2 regions of the Janthinobacterium foliorum genome follow, and region 2 is predicted to be linked to the other one. Evidence: predicted binding sites of a transcription regulator. Region 2 holds the regulator's gene; the other holds the start of a gene.
What was found. Region 2 encodes LexA, which represses DNA repair genes until DNA is damaged. Its sites were predicted from a motif close to ACTGTATNNNNATACAGT; they were not measured.
Positions count from the first base shown of each region.

Region 1: a site for LexA is predicted at 6,249-6,266, ahead of imuA (translesion DNA synthesis-associated protein ImuA). Genes of this name have one in related genera too.

Region 1 covers NZ_CDXDQE010000001.1:460,887-471,244, reverse strand. The annotation lists gene ACZ92H_RS02100 (extracellular catalytic domain type 1 short-chain-length polyhydroxyalkanoate depolymerase) at 1-1,117, shown strand, start outside; gene ACZ92H_RS02095 (MFS transporter) at 1,448-2,662, shown strand; gene ACZ92H_RS02090 (GNAT family N-acetyltransferase) at 2,746-4,779, shown strand; gene ACZ92H_RS02085 (putative Na+/H+ antiporter) at 4,815-6,080, opposite strand; gene imuA (translesion DNA synthesis-associated protein ImuA) at 6,298-7,008, shown strand; gene ACZ92H_RS02075 (Y-family DNA polymerase) at 6,938-8,425, shown strand; gene ACZ92H_RS02070 (glutathione binding-like protein) at 8,540-9,244, shown strand; gene ACZ92H_RS02065 (alpha/beta hydrolase family protein) at 9,315-10,079, shown strand; gene ACZ92H_RS02060 (hypothetical protein) at 10,080-10,346, opposite strand.
Region 2 covers NZ_CDXDQE010000001.1:323,957-334,314, forward strand. The annotation lists gene ACZ92H_RS01460 (inorganic phosphate transporter) at 1-836, opposite strand, end outside; gene ACZ92H_RS01465 (DUF47 domain-containing protein) at 876-1,502, opposite strand; gene ACZ92H_RS01470 (replicative DNA helicase) at 1,597-2,982, opposite strand; gene rplI (50S ribosomal protein L9) at 3,118-3,573, opposite strand; gene rpsR (30S ribosomal protein S18) at 3,601-3,891, opposite strand; gene priB (primosomal replication protein N) at 3,917-4,216, opposite strand; gene rpsF (30S ribosomal protein S6) at 4,237-4,623, opposite strand; gene lexA (transcriptional repressor LexA) at 4,900-5,535, shown strand; gene ACZ92H_RS01500 (cystathionine gamma-synthase family protein) at 5,758-6,999, opposite strand; gene purF (amidophosphoribosyltransferase) at 7,043-8,566, opposite strand; gene ACZ92H_RS01510 (CvpA family protein) at 8,606-9,094, opposite strand; gene ACZ92H_RS01515 (SPOR domain-containing protein) at 9,115-10,089, opposite strand; gene folC (bifunctional tetrahydrofolate synthase/dihydrofolate synthase) at 10,114-10,358, opposite strand, start outside.

The sequences.
Region 1 (10,358 bases), 140 kb from region 2:
CAAGCCCCGTGGTACGGCTGCCCAGGGCGTCGCCAAGAGCGCGCCCGAGGCCACTGCCCAGCCACGCGCCAGGCCGGCCCGCGAGGCCGTGGCGCGATCTCCTGCGCCCGCCTTGGTGCCCGCGCTGGCGCCGTTCGCCACGCCCCTGTCGCCGCCGCGCGTGCGCAAGCGAACGCCACCGGCGCCGGGCAAGTGGCTCGCTGCCCACTATGCGCCCCTGCCTGAACTGGGGCAGCTGCCGGGCCGGCGCTTGCCGTATTTCCTCTACCTGCCCGACAAGCCGCCGAACGTGGCCATGCGCAGCCGCGGGCGGCCGCTGCTGGTGATGCTGCATGGCTGCGAGCAGAGCGCCACGCAGTTTGCCGAGGGCACGCGCATGAACCGGCTGGCCGAGCGCAAGGGCTATGCGGTGCTGTACCCGCAGCAATCGCTGCGCTCGCATGCGCGCCGCTGCTGGAAGTGGTACGACAAGCAGACGCAGGACGGCGGCGGCGATGCGCGCCTGATTGTCGGCGCCATCGAGCAGGTGGCGGCCCGCCATGCGATCGACCGCGCGCGCATTTATATCTGCGGCATTTCCGCCGGCGCCGGCATGGCGCATATCGTGGCCCTGAACCATCCGCAGCTGTTCGCGGCAGTGGGCCTGCATTCCGGGCCCGTGTTTGGCGCGGGCCACAATCTGATCGGCGCGCTGCACGTGATGCAGCATGGCGCCGGCGCCCGCATGGATGCGGCCATCGATGAAGTGCTGGCGCGCCAGCCCGCGTTCCCGCGCCTGCCCACCATGCTGATCCAGGGACAGTCCGACAAGGTGGTGCGGCCCATTAACCAGACGCAGCTGGTGCGCCAGAGCGTGCGCGTGAACCGCCTGCCGGCCGACACGGTCGTGACGGCGCAGCGCCTGCCGGCCGGAGCGGCGAGCGGGCGCAATCGCGCGCATGCGTATGCGCTGCACGATTACCAGGTGGGCAAGCAGGTGCTGCTGCGCGTGGTGCAAGTGGAGCACCTCGAGCATGCCTGGAGCGGCGGCGACGCCAGCCTGCCCTTCAACGACAAGGCCAAGCCCGACGCCAGCAAGCTGCTGCTCGACTTCTTCGCCGGCCAGCGCCGCAGATAAGCCCCGTGCCGCGGCGGCGTGCTCCTCTGCCGCTGTCACTGGTACGCATGGCTCTCCTTTCTCCCGCCGCGCCGGCCTGGGCGGCGCGCGTCTCCGCAGGCGCGCCGGCACGCCGCCGGCGCTCTTTTCCTGCCTGTCGGCCGGATAGGCCAGAATGGTGCATTTTCCGTAAGTGGTATTGCATAGGTATTTAAAAATAACAAAAATAGATGCCAAAAACGCTAAGTGGTATACAATTGGTACACGTTTTCAGTGTTCCAAAGGCTAGCCGTGCCCTGCGCCGGCAGGGCTCCGGCATTGACGGCGGCCACCCACGTCACGGAATGCATCATGTCCATCAAGTCGAAACAGTTGCTGTGGTTTTTTGCGTTTTTTCTCGTCTTTGAACTGAATATCTATTTGTCGAATGACATGATCATGCCGGCGATGCTGGGCATCGTCGGTGAGTTCCAGGCGGAGAAAAAGTTCATTCCCCTGTCCCTCAGCCTGTATTTGCTGGGCGGCAGTTCGCTGCAGATTTTCCTCGGGCCGCTGGCCGATGTCATCGGCAAGCGCAAGCTCGTCTTGACGGGCAATACCCTGTTCCTGCTGGCCACCCTGACGGTGCCGCTGTGTACGTCCATCGAGCAATTCCTGCTGGCCCGCTTCGTGCAAGGCATGGGCTGCTGCTTTGTCTTTGTCGGCTATGCCATGATCCACGAGCTGTTCGACGACATGGCGGCCGTCAAGCTCAGCAGCATCCTCTCCAGCACCACCATCCTGGCGCCCCTGGCCGGTCCCATTCTTGGCAGCGCCATCATCAGCCGGCTGGACTGGCGCTATGTATTTTTCCTCTCGGGCTTGCTGGCGCTGCTGTCATTGCTGGGTCTGTTCAAGAGCATGCCGCGCGCGCCGGCGACGGTAGCGCGCCTGGACCTTGCCGCCATCGTGCGCAGCTATGCGGCCATTTTCAGCAACGGGCGCTTCATGTTCGGCATGTTGACGGCCGGGCTGGCCACCGTGCCCCTGACGGCCTGGATCGGCTTTTCGCCCATCTTCGTGCTGCAGGAAATGGGCGCATCGTACGCCACGTATATCGCCCTGCAATGCGTGATCCTGTCGGGCTTTGTGCTCAGCAGCATCGCCATCCAGCGCCTGCGGCAGGATTTCCCGCTGGTCTCGCTGCTGCGCCTGGGCGGACTGGTCGCGGCGGCCGGCATGCTCGGCGCGGGCGCGGGCCGCCATCACGTCGATGTCTTTGCGGCCTGCATGTTTATCTATTCCATCGGCTTCGGCCTGTTCAATGGCGCCCTGATCCGCAGCGCCATCACGGCCAGCAAGGAATCCATGACCTTGACGACGGCCGCCATGAGTTTGCTGTACTGCATTTATTTGTCCGCCTGGCTGCAGTTGTACAACGTGCTGTGCCAGCGCTTCGGCTATGCGCTGGAAACGTATGCGCTGTTGAACATTCCCGTCATTCTGGTCATCGCGGCCTGCCTGCTGCTGTTTACGCGCGGCATGGCGGGGCGCGGGGAAAGCGAGGTGCGGCTGGCCCGGCATTGATGGCGCAACGATGCGCGTGTTGTGGATGTGGATGTACCCCAAACAATGTTTACCTACACTCTCCTGTGGAAGATGGTGCGCTCATGAAAATAGATGACCTGGCCTCGAAACACGATCAAGCAACGATTTTCAATCTGGAATACGAATTCCGCATCAATAAGCTGAAGCTCGATTTCATCGCCCTGGCCGACGCCGGACCGGCGCATGCCGCCAGCGCCGCCCTGGCCGACGAGCACCAGGCCGGCATCGCCGCCCTGCGCGCGTTCATCGCCGCCAATTTCACGCATTTCAATGCGGCCAGCTGTTCCTCGCTGAGCGCCATCCCCACGCGCGCGCTGGGCGACGACGAGCGCTACCTGCACCGCATCTGGATGGGCGGCCAGCTGCCGGACATCGCTGCCGAAGCGATCCAGCAATGGGGCGCGGCGCTGGACGAGGTGCTGCACTACGGTGGCGCGCCGTACGTGTCGATCCTGTGGGTGTGGGATGCGGCGCAGCTGCGCAGCGACCCGCGCTTCAGCCCGACGGGCGGCGCGGGGCGCTACACGATAGGCCGCTATGCGATCGGCGGCACGGCCCTGCACATCAACTCGCTGCGCGCGCTGGCGCTGGACTTCGCGCCGCAGCGCTTCGGCATACTCGACACCCTGCATGCGCAGCGCTATTTCGCCACGTTGTCCGATTATTTCCGCATCCTTATCATGTGCGAATACGGCGGCCTGTACATGGATGTCGATACGATCCCGCATAATCCGGCGACGATTTTCCTGATGCAGCCGGAAGTGCCCGACTATTTCCAGCGCCACGGGGACGGCGAGGAAGGGCGCCGCCATGTCAGCTGGATGAATCTGTTTCTCGATGAAACGGGCATGCTGATCGCGCGCAAGAATGACGCGGCGCTGCGCTTGATCCAGCGCAATGTGAACCTCGCCTACGCGGGTATCGATGCCGCGATTCCCCGTTCCTGTCCGCAATTCGAGGCGTTGCTGTTCGGCCAGTTCTATGCCGAGTGGAAGCAGCACCTGGGCCGTACCATGCTCAGCCATGCCGAGTTCTACCAGCGCTATTGCGTGCTGTACGACGGCGCGAAAGAAGCCGTGGTGGGCGGCATCCGCGGCATGCGCTTGCTGGACGATATCATTACCGAGACGCATATCCCGCTCAGCGAGGAAGAGGCGCGCGCGTATGCCCGCTGCGTCACGCGGCTCGACGAGATCGGCTGGCAGCTCGATGATCCCCTGAGCCTGCCCGATATCGTCGATGTGTTCGACATCGAGGAAGCGCCGCGCATGGCGTATGCGGCCCAGCTGCGCTCTGACATCGAACACTTCCATTACTATTCGGTGTTGTCGGATGACCCGCAACTGGACCGCGTGAATGCCGTCTTTTGCCGCTACCTGCTGGCCCACCGCTCGCGGCATATCGCCGCCGGCGCCTTCTGGCGTCCGACGGTGGGCCGCCACGCCAGCCGCCTGCCGACGGCAAGCGATGCGGCCGCGCCCGACGAGGATGGCCAGGCGGGCCTGCTGTCGCATGCGCCGCTCAGGCTGGTACCGGGCGCGCTGCTGGGTGAGGAAGCGAAGAACCGCATGGCCAAGCTGCTGTTTGCCACCAGTTACCTGGAATACTGTTCCTTCGGCAATAAACTGAACCTGCAGTTTGTCGAACTGCAGCGGCGCCAGAATATCGACCCGTATTTGCAGCATATCCACGGCCTGCACGACGAGGATGAGCGTTTCATCGGCTTTTTCACGGCCGCGACGATGGAGGAGTTCCAGGCCTGCGGCGCCATCTCGTATTACCGCGACGACATGAAGGCGCTCGACGATGCGTATGACCAGTTCGTGCTTGAGCATGCGCGCGCCGGCGACTGCTTCGTCAGCAGCCTGGCCATCGACGAGAAATACCGGGGGCAGGGCTTGTTCAAGCAGATGTTCAATGCTATCCGCGAACTGGCCGGCGAAAAGGGCTGTGCGCGCATCAGCCTGACGGTGTGGGAAAAGAGTGAAGCCTTGCAAGTGTACCTGCACAAGGGCTTTCGCAGCGTCGGCACTTTCGACTATGCCTACAGCCTGTTCTATGACCGCCTGCATTTTCTCGTCTACGATGGAGCGTAAGGCGGCGGCCAGGACGGCCGCCGCAGTGGCGCGAACTACAGCGCCAGGAAGGCCAGGGCCGCCACGGCCGTGGGCAGCAGGGCGCCCGCCAGCAGGCCGACGGCGCCGATCGACTCATCCTTGAAGCCGCGGCGCAGCAGGGATACGCCGGCCGGGTTCGGCGCGTTGGCGATGACGGTCAGGCCGCCGCCGGCCACGGCGCCGGCCACCAGCATGTACTTGGCTTCCTCCGTCATGCCGACGATCAGCGAACCGAGATAAGTCAGGGCCGCATTGTCGGTGATGGCCGTCAGGCCCAGGGCGCCAAAGAACAGGGCCAGCGGTTTCAGGCTGGAGACGATGGGCTGCAGCCACCATTGCTGCATGCCGCCCAGCACCACCAGGCCGCCGAGGAAGAAGCCGACCAGCAAGCCTTCCTTCAGGATCAGCGGGCTTTGATAGCGCTCATACGCTTGCACGAAGCCGAGGAAAAACAGGAACAGGCCGAAGAACAGCACGGGATGGTGCGCCAGGGTCACCACGCCGGCCAGCACGATCATGTGCACCAAGCTGACGGCCAGCGGCACTTTCGGCGCTTCCACCTCGCCCGCTTTCGGCTTGATGTCGGACGTATTGCTATGCAGATACTTGCGCAGCAGGATGCTCACGCCCGTGGCGTTGACCACGACGGCGATGGCTGCCTTCCAGCCGAAATGGCTGGCCATGTAGGCGCTGTCCCAGTTCCAGGTGGTGGCCACCATCAGCACGGGCGGCGCCGCGTACGAGGTCAGGGTGCCGCCGATGGAAACGTTGACGAACAGCACGCCCAAGGCGCCGTATTTCAGCCATTCAGGAATACCCGGACGAAAGATTTGCGGGGCCAGCATCAGCGCGGCCAGGGTCATGGCCGCCGGTTCCGTGATCATCGAGCCCGTCAGGGGCACCAGTGCCAGGCCCAGCCAGACGAGGGCCAGTTCCGTGCGCAGCGGCATGACGCGCGCCACGCCTTTCAGCAGGCGCTGCACGGCGTCGAGCACGGGGCGCGACGCGGCCACCACCATGACGACAAAGACGAACAGCGGTTCCGTGTACTGGCGCGACTCGGCGTACTCGATGGCCGCATCGCCGCCCGAGACAAAGGCCATGACGATGATCAAAATAAAGGCCCAGAAGCCGAACACGACTTCCACTTCGCCCAGCAGGTGCAGCAGGCCCGCATGGCGCGGATGGCGGTGCGCCAAAGTGTCAAACGACTTGGCGGCGAAGGTGTGGATGAGCGCAAGGCCGAAGATGATCGCGCTGATGATTTGGATGGTGGTCAAATGAGTTTCCTTATGGACGGAGGAAGCCGCCCGGTGCATTGCCGAGCGGTAAGGAGAGTGCTTATGGTACAGCAATCGATGCCAAAACCGGGGTTTTTCGGACGTGGCGGAGCGGCCCCGGGCTGGCGTCCGGACAGATAAGCCTTGCCAAATGGGGGAACGGATAGTACTGTATATGCATACAGTATTCATCTTGATTTCAGTTAGACAACAACTTATGCAACATTCCCAATTGATGGCGTCGCCGGAAGCCTTGCATCCGTCTTTATGGCGCGCATCGCAACTGGGGCAGGGCGCCACGCGCTGCCTGGACACGGGCTTTGCCGCCTTGTCGGCACAGCTGCCCGGCGGCGGCTGGCCTGGCGGCAGCCTGATCGATCTGCTGGTGCAGCAGCCGGGCAGCGGCGAATTGCGCCTGCTGGCGCCCGCGCTGGCGCAATTGACGGGACTGCCCATCGTGCTGTTGCAGCCGCCCCATCCGCCGCAGGCGCTGGCCCTGGCCGCGCAGGGGCTGGCGCCATCGCAGCTGCTGTGGCTGAAGAGCGCCAGCAGCAAGGATGCCCTGTGGGCGGCGGAAAACATCTTGCGCAGCGGCAGCTGTGGCGCCTTGCTGTTCTGGCAATCGCATGTGCGCGCCGACAGCCTGCGCCGCCTGCACCTGGCGGCACAAAGCGGCAATACCCTGTTCTGCATGCTGCGACCCTTGCATGGCGCGCAGGATGCGTCGCCGGCGCCCTTGCGCCTGTCCGTGCGCCCGGCCGCCGGCGGCATCGAGATCGGCTTCATCAAGCGCCGGGGACCGCAGCGCGATGCGCCGCTGTTCCTGCCCCTGCAACCTCCTTCATTATTGCCACGCCATGCGACTCTGGATCGGCCTGTGCCTGCCCCGGCTCCCGCTCGAAGTATTTTGCCCGCGCTGGTCGGCTGACCACCAGGGCGTGGTGCTGGAGCAGGAGCAAGTGATGTCCCTGTCGCCGCTGGCGCGGGCGGCCGGCATCAAGCCGGGCATGCGGCGTGCCGGTGCCCTGATGCTGGCGCCGCAGGCGCGCCTGCACGAGCGTTCGCCCGAGCTGGAAGCGCAAGCCCTGCAGGCGGTGGCGCTGGCGCTGCTGCAATACTCGCCGCTGGTGGCGCAGGGCGAGGAGGCGACCCTGCTGGTCGATGTGGGTGCCAGCCTGCGCCTGTTTGGCGGCGTGCGCGCCCTGTGCCGGCAGATGGCGGCCAGCCTGCGCGCGCTCGGCTACACGGGCGTGCTGTCGTGCGCCCCCACGGCGCGCGGTGCCTGGCTGCTGGCGCGCACGGATGCGCGCCAGAGCCGTGTGCTCGGCATGGCGAGCCTGGCGCGCCGCCTCGACCGCCTGCCGTGCGCCCTGCTGCCGCCCGCGCGTCCCTACCTGGACTGGTTCGAGGGCATCGGCTGCCGCACCCTGGGACAGCTGCGCCACTTGCCCCGGCCCGGCCTGCAGCGCCGTTGCGGCGCGGCCTTGCTGGACATGCTCGACGATGCGCATGGCCACAGCACGGAACTGTTCCTGTGGCTCGAGGCGCCGCCCACGTTCCGCGCCAGCCTGGAACTGTTCGACCGCGTGGAGCACACCGATGCGCTGCTGTTCGGCGCGCGCCGCCTGCTGCAGCAAATGACGGGCTGGCTGTGCGCGCGGCAATTCGCCGTCGAGCGCATCCAACTGCTGCTGGCGCACGAGCGGGGCAGGGTGGCGCGCCCGCCCACCGTCATCCACCTGGCGCTGGGCGAGGCCGTCTGGCGCGACGAACACCTGGTGCGTTTGCTCAAGGAGCGCCTGGCGCAGCTGGTGCTGGAAGCGCCCGTGATCGGCCTGACCCTGGAAGCGCTGCAGGTACAGCCGATGGCGCCGCCCAGCGAAACGCTGTTTCCCGAGCCGGGCGGCACGCCGCAGGAGCGCCAGCGCCTGATGGAATTGCTGGTGGCGCGCCTGGGCACGGAGAATGTCTTGCAGGCCGCGCCGCGCGCCGACTACCGTCCGGAAGCGGCGAACCAGTGGCTGCCGCTGCCGGCCAGGCCGGGCGGCAAGGGCGCGCCGCCGGACTTGCCGCCCGGCCTGGCCGGCATGCCCCGTCCCGGCTGGCTGCTGGCGCAGCCCATCGCCCTGCTGATGCGCGAGCACCGCCCCTTCTATGGCTCGCCCCTGAAAATGGTCTCCGTGGCCGAGCGCATCGAAGCAGGCTGGTGGGGCCAGTCGCAGGCACGCGATTATTTCATTGCCGAAGGCCTCGACCACGCCCATTACTGGGTGTACCGCGAACGCATCGCCGGCAGCGGCGAAGACGCGGCGCCGCGCTGGTTTTTGCATGGCTTGTTTGGTTGAGTGAGTGGCCGAGGCGCGCCAATCAGGCACCGTTCAGCAGAAGCGGAGAGGCTTGGCTATACTGGCTTCCCGCTGCCGCATATTTAACTCCAGTCAGACAAGCAAAGGATTTCCATGTCACAGCTTTCCGCCTTTCCCATCACCCATAAATGGCCTGCCCAGCATCCCGAGCGCCTGCAGCTGTATTCGTTGCCGACGCCGAATGGCATCAAGGTTTCCATCCTGCTGGAAGAAATCGGCCTGGCGTACGAGCCGCACCTGGTCAGCTTCGAGCGCAACGACCAGCTGTCGCCCGAGTTCCTGTCCCTGAATCCCAACAACAAGATTCCCGCCATCCTCGATCCGGATGGCCCCGGCGGCAAGCCGCTGGCGCTGTTCGAATCGGGTGCCATCCTGCTGTACCTGGCAGAAAAAACCGGCAAGTGCCTCCCGCAGGATGCGGCCCTGCGCTACGAAACCATCCAGTGGCTGATGTTCCAGATGGGCGGCATCGGCCCCATGTTTGGCCAGGTGGGGTTCTTCCACAAATTTGCCGGCAAGGACTATGAGGACAAGCGGCCGCTGGAGCGCTACCTGGGCGAAGCGAAACGCTTGCTGGGCGTGCTGGAGCAGCGCCTGCAGGACCGCGACTGGATCATGGGCGAGCAGTACACGATTGCCGATATCGCCATCTTCCCCTGGGTGCGTTGCCTGGTGGGCTACTATGGCGCCGGCGATCTGGTGGGCTTTCACCATTTCCCCAACGTGCAGCGCGTGCTGGACGCGTTTCTTGCCCGTCCGGCTGTGGTCAAGGGTGTCGACATTCCCTCGCGTGGCTAAAACAGGCGCTGGCCGGACGGCGCTAGAATACGCCTTCGGCCGCCCTGTGCGGCAGCTCTGATCTGAGACCATGAAATCCACCCGGCAAGATTTTCCCGGCGCGCACGGCCATGTGCTGGCGGCGCGGCTCGATGCACCCGACGGCGCCATCCGCGCCTACGCGTTGTTCGCCCACTGTTTTACCTGCGGCAAGGACGTGCTGGCCGCGCGGCGCATCGCGCAAGGTCTCACGGAACACGGCATCGCCGTCTTGCGCTTCGATTTCACGGGGCTGGGCGCCAGCGAGGGCGAGTTTGCCGCCACCAATTTCTCGTCGAACGTGGACGACCTGGTCGCCGCCGCCGATTTCCTGCGAGCAAAACATGCCGCGCCGCAATTGCTGATCGGCCATAGCCTGGGCGGCGCCGCCGTGCTGGCCGCCGCCGCGCACGTGCCGGAAGCCACGGCCATCGCCACCCTGGCGGCCCCCAGCACGCCCGCCTACGTGACGCGCATGTTCAGCGGGCACCTGGAGCAAATCGCCGCCGAGGGCGAAGCGCTGGTGCAGCTGGAAGGGCGGCCTTTCCGCATCCGCCAGCAATTCGTCGACGACGCGGGCAGCCACAGCCTGAAGAACCACATCGCCGGCCTGCGCCGCGCGCTGCTGGTGATGCATGCGCCGAACGACACGACGGTGAGCTTGTCGAACGCGATGGATATCTTTACGGCCGCCAAGCACCCGAAAAGTTTCGTCTCGCTCGACGATGCCGACCATCTGCTGACGGGGCGCGATGATGCGGCCTACGTGGCCAACGTCATCGCCGCCTGGAGCGCGCGCTACCTGCAGCCGCAGTAATCAGGAATCAGGCTGGGCCAGCTTGGCCAGGATGGCGTCGCAATCGGATTCATAGCCGTGCAGGGGCAAGGAGCGCAGCTTCCCTGCGTACCGCGCCATGGCGGCGGGGTCTTGCGTGGCAGCCGCGGCTTGCGCCTGCGTCGCCAGCTTGTCGATGACTGCGGCATAGCACATATTGCTGTTGAACGAGGTCGACAATACGCCCGCATAAAAGGCCAGCGAGGCGATGGCCAGGATGGCGGCGGTGGCAATGGTGAAGCGCAGCATGGCGACTTTTCA
Region 2 (10,358 bases):
ATGCCCAGCGCCGTCGAGACGAACAGGGTGATGGCGCCGCCCGTTTCGGCGCAGAAGCCGCCGACCGGTTTGAGCTTGGTGATCTTCTGGCCCATGGTCTTGACGATGCGCCAGCCACCGAACAGGGTGCCGAAGCTGATGGCCGTGTAGCACGAAATGATGACCCACATCGGCGGCATGGCATCGGCCGCGCTGGAGTAGCCGGCGGCGATCAGCAGCATCCAGATGATGCCGATGGTTTTTTGCGCGTCGTTGCCGCCGTGGCCCAGGCTGTAGGCTGCGGCCGACACCAGCTGCAGGCGGCGGAACCACTTGTCGACCTTGCGCGGCGTCGAGCGGACGAAGATCCATGACACGATGAGCATCATGATCGAGCCGAATACAAAGCCCAGCACGGGCGCGATGACGATGAAGGCGACGGTTTTCCACAGGCCGGCCGCGACCAGCGCGCCCGTGCCCGACTTGGCGACAGCGGCGCCCACCAGGCCGCCGATCAGGGCGTGCGAGGACGACGATGGAATGCCGTAGTACCAGGTAAACAGGTTCCAGAAGATGGCGCCCATCAGGGCGCCGAAGATCACGTACTGGTCGATCACCGCCGGATCGATGGTGCCCTTGCCCACCGTGGCGGCCACGGTCAGCTGGTGAAACACGAAGATGGCGACGAAGTTGAAGGTGGCGGCCATGGCAACCGCGGTCTGCGGTTTCAATACGCCCGTCGAGACCACCGTGGCGATCGCGTTGGCGGCATCGTGGAAGCCGTTCATGAAGTCAAACAGCAGCGCCAGGACGATCAACAGGCCTAGCACATAGATGCTGATTTGTATGGTCATTATATGTTCTTTTCTGATTCTGGTTCAGGACAGGCCCAACGCTTACGCGTTTTCGACGATGATGCCTTCGATAATATTGGACACATCTTCGCAACGGTCCGTCACGGTTTCCAGAATCTCATAGATCGCCTTCAGCTTGATCAGGTTGCGCACGTCCGGCTCGTCGCGGAACAGCTTGGACATGGCGGCGCGCATCACGTGGTCGGCATCCGATTCCAGGCGGTCGATCTCTTCGCAGATGGCGACGATCTTGCGCGAGTTGTCCATGTTGTGCAGCATGGCGACGGCGTCGCGCACTTTCTCGGTGCAGGCCAGGACCAGTTCGGCCAGGCGCTTGGCTTCCGGCGTGACGGCTTTCAGGTCGTACAGGGACACGGTTTGCGCCGCATCTTCCAGCAAGTCCAGGATGTCGTCCTGGCGCGTGATCAGCTGATGGATGTCATCGCGGTCGATCGGCGTGATGAAGGTCTTGTGCAGCATTTCCACGGTGGCGTAGGTGACTTTGTCGGCCTGTTTCTCGATGCTTTCAATCGCATGCACGCGGTTTTCCAGGTCATCGAAATTGGTCATCAGGCCGAGCATTTCTTTCGCGCCCTTGACGCACAATTCCGCGTGCTGGTTAAACAATTCAAAAAACTTGCCCTCAGTGGGCATCAAGCGTCCAAACATGTCATTCTCCGTTAAGCATTGAGTCGTGTTATTTACTACAGAAAGCCGCCCCTTTTAATGAAGGGGCGGCCAATGGAATATCAGTGCTGCTGTGTTAGTCGCCTTGGTAAAGCGCCAGGCCACCACTGTAATTGCCAAATTTGGTGTACTGCCCCATGAAGGTGAGGCGGATGCTGCCGATTGGACCGTTACGTTGTTTACCGATGATGATTTCGGCCGTCCCCTTGTCGGGCGAGTCGGGGTTATATACCTCGTCACGGTAAATGAACAGGATCACGTCGGCATCCTGCTCGATAGCGCCCGATTCGCGCAAGTCCGACATCACGGGACGCTTGTTCGGGCGTTGTTCCAGCGAGCGGTTCAGCTGGGACAGCGCGATCACGGGGCAACCGAGTTCTTTCGCCAGGCCTTTCAAGCCCCGCGAAATCTCGGAAATTTCCGTGGCGCGGTTGTCGCCCGGGGTATTGGCCGACATCAGCTGCAAGTAATCGACGATGATCAGGCCCAGCTTGCCGCATTGGCGCGACAGGCGGCGCGAACGGGCACGCAATTCGATCGAGTTCAGCGCCGGCGTTTCATCGATGTACAACTGGGCGTCGTTCATCTTCTGGATCGCGTTGGTCAGGCGCGGCCAGTCTTCGTCGTTCAGGCGGCCCGTGCGCAGGCGGTGCTGGTCCAGCTGTCCGACGGAGCCGAGCATACGCATGGCCAGCTGGGCGCCGCCCATCTCCATCGAGAACACGGCCACGGGCAAGCCGCTGTCGATGGCGACGTTTTCGCCGATGTTGACGGAAAACGCCGTCTTGCCCATCGAAGGACGTCCCGCGACGATCACCAGGTCGCCCGGCTGCAGACCGGAAGTCATGCGGTCGAGGTCGATGAAACCGGTGGGCACGCCCGTGATTTCACTCTGGTTGTCACGGCTGTACAGTTCGTCGATGCGCTCGACCACCTGCGTCAGCAGGGGCTGGATGGCGGTCCAGCCCTGGGCGCCGCGCGCGCCTTCTTCGGCGATGGCGAAGATCTTCGACTCGGCCTCGTCAAGCATCTGCTTGACTTCCTTGCCTTGCGGGCTGAAGGCCGTGCCGGAGATATCGTCGGCCACGGTAATGAGCTTGCGCAGCACGCCGCGGTCGCGCACGATCTCGGCGTAGCGCCGGATGTTCGCGGCCGATGGCGTGTTTTGCGCCATGGCGTTCAGGTAAGCGAGTCCGCCCACATCCTCGGCCTTGCCGAGCTGGGTCAGGGTTTCAAAAACAGTAATGACATCGGCTGGCTTGGAAGCGTTAACCATCTTGACGATTTGCTCGAAGATGATGCGATGGTCATAGCGATAGAAATCCTCCGCATGCATGAAGTCGGCGATGCGGTCATACGCGGCATTGTCGCGCAGCAGACCACCGATGACGGATTGTTCTGCTTCGATCGAATGCGGCGGAATACGGAGGGAATCCAGTTGCGGATCAGAGGGGGCGTTCATGGCGCGAATTATACCCGCTTCGGCGTCAGGGCAAAAAAAAAGGGCGAAAAATCCAGGAAAAAAAGGCCACAAAAAAGCCGGGCGAACCCGGCTTTTCATAGTGCGGCAGCGCTTGCGGGCCAGGCCCGCAGACGATTACGCGTTCGCGTCTGGTACGACAGCGATAACGACTTCCACGACCACGTCGGTGTGCAGAGCAACCGAAACGTTGTGCTCGCCAACGATCTTCAGCGGGCCGGTAGGCATGCGGATTTGTGCTTTTTCAACAGCAAAACCTTGCTTGGTCAGCGCTTCAGCGATGTCGAAGTTGGTGACGGAACCGAACAGACGGCCATCGACGCCAGCTTTTTGAGCAACTTGAACGGTCAGGCCGCTCAGTTTTTCGCCCTGGGCTTGCGATGCAGCCAGTTTGGCGGCAGCAGCTTTTTCCAGTTCGGCGCGCTTGACTTCGAATTCAGCCACAGCGGTTGCCGTAGCACGACGTGCCAGGCGTTGCGGGATCAGGAAGTTACGTGCGTAACCGTCTTTGACTTTGACGACTTCGCCGAGGTTACCGACGTTAACAACTTTTTCTAACAGAATGATTTGCATAGTTCTTCTCCAGGAATATCTGACCGATTAAGCGTGGTGCAGATCGGTGTATGGCAGCAGCGCGAGGAAGCGAGCGCGCTTGATTGCGGTGTCAACTTGGCGCTGGTAGTGCGCTTTGGTACCGGTCAGGCGTGCTGGCATGATCTTGCCGTTTTCTTGGACGAAGTCTTTCAGCGTGTCGACGTCTTTGTAGTCGACTTGCTCAACGTGAGCTGCGGTGAAGCGGCAGAACTTCTTGCGTTTGAACAACGGGTTTTGCTGTTTGCGTTTTTCTTTAAGCTTGAGCTTATTTTTGTCGAACTTTTTACCGAATGCCATGTCAGGCTCCTGTATCTAAAATGCGCTAGTCGGGAATGACTGCACTAAAATCAATGATGTGAAACACCAAACTCTTGCTGTTGCGGCTTTTTCTGGCCAGGAAACCCGTGAACTGATACACCCCGCCCAAGCTTGCCTGGCTGAACCGGCCTGAGATTTCGCCAGCGGCTAGCGCGGCAACATCAAACTCGGTCAAACGGGCAATTCCTGCTTCCATCTGCTGCGAACTGTGCTGCAATACTGCATTCACAATCGGCAGCCCTGCCGGGGTATAGCGCAATATTTCGCGCTCGGCAATGATGGCGGTTACTTGTAGCTGGTTCAGCGCACGATCCTGGTCAAAAATTAAGCGGCTGCGGCTGGAGCGGCTGCTGGTGCTTCGGTGCGGTGGCTTTTGGCCGCGTCTTCGCGTTGTACCGATTTCATCATCGGCGAAGGAGCTGTTTCAGCTTTCTTCATTTTAACGGTCAGGTGACGCAACACGGCATCATTGAATTTGAATGCAGTTTCCAACTCGACCAGGGTCTCGTTGTCGCATTCGATGTTCAGGCAGATGTAGTGTGCTTTAGGCAGCTTTTGGATCGAGTAAGCCATTTGACGGCGGCCCCAATCTTCCACGCGGTGAACCGAACCGCCGCGGGTGGTTACGCTGGCTTTGTAGCGTTCGATCATCGCGGGCACTTGCTCGCTTTGGTCCGGATGGACGATAAAGACTATTTCATAATGACGCATGCAAACTCCTTCAGGTCGGATTGATAATCGCCCACCCCGGCGTCAAGACGGGTGTGGGAAGGTCAGCCGAAGATTATAACCGCCTTTTGCAAACGTTTCAATCATTCCTTCAACATGCCGTCCCCGCGACGGGCTGCCGCGGCGCTTTTCCCGGCCCATCCGACTATTTCGCGCAGAATTTGCGCAAATCGCCGAAATCCCCTTGCATAGTGGGCGATACTGTACAAAAATACAGACTGTTCATATAGACAGCATTTTAGTATGCACCCACCGCTCATGATCAAGCTGACAGCACGACAAGAACAAATCCTGAACCTGATCAAGGACGCGATTGAAAATACGGGGTTTCCTCCCACCCGTGCCGAGATCGCCAATGAATTGGGTTTCAAATCGGCCAATGCGGCCGAAGAGCATTTGCAGGCCCTGGCCCGCAAGGGCGCCATCGAGATTTCGCCAGGCACCTCGCGCGGCATCCGCCTGATCGGTGCGGCGGCCGAAACGCTGCCAGCGAAGGTGCCGGCGGCGCTGCTGATGTCGCTGCCCCTGATCGGCCGGGTGGCCGCCGGCTCGCCCATCCTGGCGCAGGAAAACCTGGAGGCGAGCTACAACGTCGACCCTGCCCTGTTCTCGGCCAAGCCCGACTTCCTGCTGAAGGTGCGCGGCTGGTCCATGCGCGACGCCGGCATCATGGATGGCGATTTGCTCGCCGTGAAAAAGGTCGACAGCGCCAAGAACGGCCAGATCGTCGTGGCCCGCATCGGCGACGAAGTCACCGTCAAGCGCTACAAGAAGACGGGTTCCGTCATCGAACTGCTGCCGGAAAACCCCGACTTCAAGGTCATCACCGTGTCGCCGGAAGATGAGTTTGCCCTCGAAGGCCTGGCCGTGGGACTCATGCGCAGCTGGCATTGAGTGAGCGCGCCTTCATGAACCTGCTGCGCAGCCCGCTCTCGGGCATCCGTTGCTCGCTAGCCGGGCGCTCCCGTACGAATGTGTACAGCTACGCTACTCAACCCGATATCGAGCTTGCTCGCCACGGTTTCCGAAGGCACGGCGACATTACCATGTAACAAGAAAAGCAAAGGGCCGCGACAGCATGACTGTCGCGGCCCTTTTCACATGGCGCGCGGCTGCTTATGCGTCCAGCGCGCTCTTGAAATCGTCCAGCAGGTCGGCCTCGTCCTCGATGCCCACGGAGACGCGGATCAGCGACTCGGCGATGCCCATGCTGGCGCGGCGCTCGGCGCCCATCTCGTAGAAGATCGTGTGGGCGACGGGAATCACCAGGGTGCGCGTGTCGCCCAGGTTGCTGGCTGGAATAGCCAGGTTCAGGCGGTTGAGGAAATCGAAGCAGTCGATGCCATCCTTCAACTCAAAGCTGAACAGCGAACCATAGCTGCGGAACAGCTCCTTTGCCAGCGCATGTTGCGGGTGCGACGCCAGGCCCGGGTAGTGCACGGCGGCCACGCGCGGGTCCGCGGCCAGCATGGTGGCCAGCGCCAGGGCGTTCGAGCAGGTGCGGTCCATGCGCAAGGCCATGGTTTCCGCGCCGACGGCGATATGGTGCGCCGCCTCCGGCCCCAGCGAGGCGCCAAAGTCGCGCAAGGCCTTGGCGCGGATTTGCGCGATGCCCCACTGCGCCGGCGCCGCCTTTTTGTAGTTTTCAAAGATGTTCGGGTATTGCGTCCAGTCGAACACGCCCGTATCCGTCAGGCTGCCGCCCAGCGCATTGCCGTGGCCGCCGATGGATTTCGTCAAGGCGTTCACCACCAGGCCGGCGCCCACGGCTTTCGGACGGAACAGGTAGGGCGTCGTCATGGTGTTGTCGACGATGTACAGGATGCCCTTTTCGCGGCACAAGTCGCCGATTTTCTTCAGGTCGGCAATCTGCGTGCGCGGGTTGGCGATGGTTTCGACAAACACGATGCGCGTGGCCGGCGTGATGGCGGCCGCCACGTTGGCCACGTCGGTGGCATCGACGAAGGACACGGCGATGCCCTGCCCCGTCACCGTTTGCCACAGGCTGTTGGTGTTGCCGAACAAAAATGCCGACGAGACGACATGGTCGCCCGCGCGCAGCAGCGACTGCACCACGGCGCCGATGGCCCCCATGCCGGTGGCGAAGCACAGGGTGGCCACGCCGTCTTCCATCTTGTTGACCTTCTCTTCCAATGCGGAAACAGTCGGGTTGCCCTGGCGGCCATAGCGGAAGCCTGGCTCCTTGCCCTGGAATACGGAAGCCAGCTGGCGCGCGTCAGCGTAACCGAAGGCAACGGAAGTGTGCACGGGCTTGTGCAGCGAACCGTGCTCGATGCCCTTGCGGCGGTCGTTGTGCAGGATGGTGGTGGTAAAGCCGTAGTTTTTTTTATCGTTCATGATCGCGGAGAAAAAAATGCCCGGCATCGGCCGGGCAGCTTACTTATGCTTCTGTCGTTGCCAGGTTCAAGTTCAACTGAGAACGCGGCGTATCTTCGGGCGCTGCCGCCTTCGGATGGTGGCGCGCATATTCCAGGCGGTCCAGGTATTCCTGCGACACGTCGCCCGTCACATACACACCGTCGAAGCACGATGCCTCGAAGCTGGTCAGGGCCGGGTTGACGTCGGCAATGGCTTGCTTCAGCGCTTCAATATCCTGGTACACCAGGTAGTCGGCCGTGATTTCGCGGCACACTTCTTCCGTGGTGCGGCCGTAGGCGATCAGTTCGTCGCGCGTCGGCATGTCGATGCCGTACACGTTCGGATAGATCACCGGCGGCGCGGCCGAGGCGAAGATGACTTTCGTCGCACCCGCTTCGCGCGCCATCTGCACGATCTCGCGGCTGGTGGTGCCGCGCACGATGGAGTCGTCGACCAGCAGCACCACTTTATCCTTGAATTCGGACGGGATGGCGTTGAGCTTCTGGCGCACGGATTTCTTGCGCGCCGCCTGGCCCGGCATGATGAAGGTACGGCCGATGTAGCGGTTCTTGATGAAGCCTTCGCGGTATTCGATGTTCAGCGCCATGGCCAGCTGGATGGCGGCCGGACGCGAGGAATCGGGAATCGGCATGACCACGTCGATATGCACGCCCGGCAGTTCGGTGCGGATTTTTTCAGCCAGGTATTCGCCCATTTTCAGGCGCGTGGCGTACACGGAAGCGCCGTCGATGACGGAATCGGGACGGGCCAGGTAGACGAATTCGAAGACGCAGGGATTCAAACTGGCATTGTCGGCGCACTGGGCGCTGTGCAATTGCTTGTCGGCGTCGATGAAGACGGCTTCGCCGGGGCCGATGTCGCGCACGAAGCGGAAGCCCATGCCTTCCAGGGCCACGGATTCGGAGGCGATCAGGTATTCGGGACCCTGCTCCGTTTCATTGATGCCCAGGCACAGCGGACGGATGCCGTGCGGGTCGCGGAAGGCCAGCAAGCCGACGCCGGCGATTTGCGCCACGGCGGCGTAGCCGCCCTTGACGCGGCGGTTCAGCACGGTAACGGCCTTGAAGATGGCTTCCGGGTCCAGATTCAGGCCCGTCGTCGCCTCCTGGATTTCATGCGCCAGCACGTTGAGCAGCACTTCCGAGTCGGAATCGGTATTGATGTGGCGGCGGTCGTTCTTGAACATTTCCTGCTTCAACTGTTCCCAGTTGGTCAGGTTGCCATTGTGCGCCAGGGTGATGCCGAACGGCGCATTCACATAAAACGGCTGTGCTTCCTCTTCGCTCGACGAGCCGGCCGTCGGATAACGACAGTGGCCGATGCCGGTGGTGCCTTGCAGCGAACGCATGTTACGCGTACGGAAGACGTCACGCACGAGGCCATTGGCCTTGTGCATGGAAAACATACTGCTGTGATTGGTCGCAATCCCTGCCGCATCCTGACCGCGATGTTGCAAGAGCAACAATGCATCATAGAGCAATTGATTGACAGGTTGATGGGAAACGACGCCGACGATGCCACACATGGTGTGCTCCTAAACTGTGCTACTGATTTTAAAAAAAATTCAAAATTTCACATGCTGCGCGTAAGCGGCAGGCAGATAAGGCTTGATGGCGCGCGCGCCCTGTTCCGCGAGCGGGCTGAGCAGCGCGTTTTTCCAGAAGGGCTGCTGCGGGATGGACGTCATGCCACACAAGATGACGGCGGTCAGCACGATCACAAGGCCCCGCGCCACGCCAAACAGGCTGCCCAGCGTGCGGTCCGCCAGGCTCAGGCCCGTCACCTTGACGAGCGCATCGACCGTCATGGACAGCAATCCCATCAAGATACGCACGCCGATGAACAGCACCACGAAGGCCAGCAACAGGCGCACGGCTTCGCCCGGCACGGCTTCCGGCAGGAATTTCGCCAGGGTGGCGCCATACGCATTGGCAATGACGAAGGCCACGATCCAGCTGACCAATGACAGTATTTCCTTGACCAGGCCGCGCATCATGCTGATCAGCACGGACGTCACCAGCACGAACAGCACCAGGTAATCGAAGATCGTCACGCGCGCTCAGCCTTGCATCGTCACGCCGGCACCAGCGAACCGCCCAGGCCCAGCTTTTGCAGCTTGGCGCGCGTCTTTTCCGCGTCTTCGCGGCTGCCGAACGGACCGACCCGTACGCGGATGCGCTCGCCGGCTGGGCTCGACACCTTCTGCGTGTACGACCTGATGCCTGCGTCGCGCAGTTTTTCCTGCAATTCGTCAACCTTGTCCTGCGTCGCCAGTGCCGCCACCTGCACCACGAACTTGCCGCTGCCGGCATCGTGGGCCTTGTCTTGTGGCTTCTCCACTGGCTTGCCTTCCAGAATCGCCAGCGCGCGCGCCGCATCGTCGGCAGACTGCGCCGGTTTGGCGGGTTTCGGTTCAGGCTTGCTTTCCGGTTTTACTTCATGCTTGGGCTCGGGTTTGGCTTCCGGCTTGGCCTCATGCTTTGGCTCCGCTTTTGCTTCGTGCTTCGGCTCCACCTTGACCGGCTTCGGTTCGGGCTTTGGCTCCGCTTTCGGTTCCACATAGGCCGGCTTGACCGGCGCCGGCTGGGCAGCGGCCAGCACGGGTGCCGGGGCGGGCGCAGGCCTGGCCGCTGGCGGCAGCGGCGCGTCGACGATTTCCTCGGACTGGTCCAGGCCATTCGATGCGGCCTGGGCCGGCACGGCCTGCACGGGTGCAGGCGCGGGCGCGGCGGCGACCTTTTCTTTCGACGGGATGTCGATGGCGATGTCGTTGACGGGCGCCTTCGGTTCGGAATCGAGCAGCATCGGCAAGCCGACGGCCACGCCCAGTGCCAGGGCAACGGCGCCGACCAGGCGGCGGCGCGCGCGTTTTTTTTCAGGCAAGACCGGGTCCGGTGCTTCCTTGCCGCCACGGCGAGCGCCGCCGCCACCGGCCGTGTTGGCGGCGCGTTTGCGTGTCGGCGACTGTGCTTCGCCAGGGACATAAAAGCCGCTGTCTTCGCCAGAGGATTCTTGCTTGTTTTTAAACAGTTTCGAGAACAAGCCCATGCGTGATTTTCAGTCGAGTGCGTTTCAGTGAAGTGAGGATTTTCGGGCCTTCATCACGCCAGCGACGGTGAGGAAAGAACCAAAGACCACAATTCTATCATTCTCACCGGCCCGGCTCATTGCATTTGCAAAAGCTTGTGCCGGATCATCGAAAATAGCCACGGTATGCTCGCTGCTGTCAGGCTTGTCTTCCAGCATGATCTGCACCTTGGCGGCCAGTTCTGAAGCCGTGGCCGCGCGCGGCGAAGGCAGGCCCGTCAGACACCAGT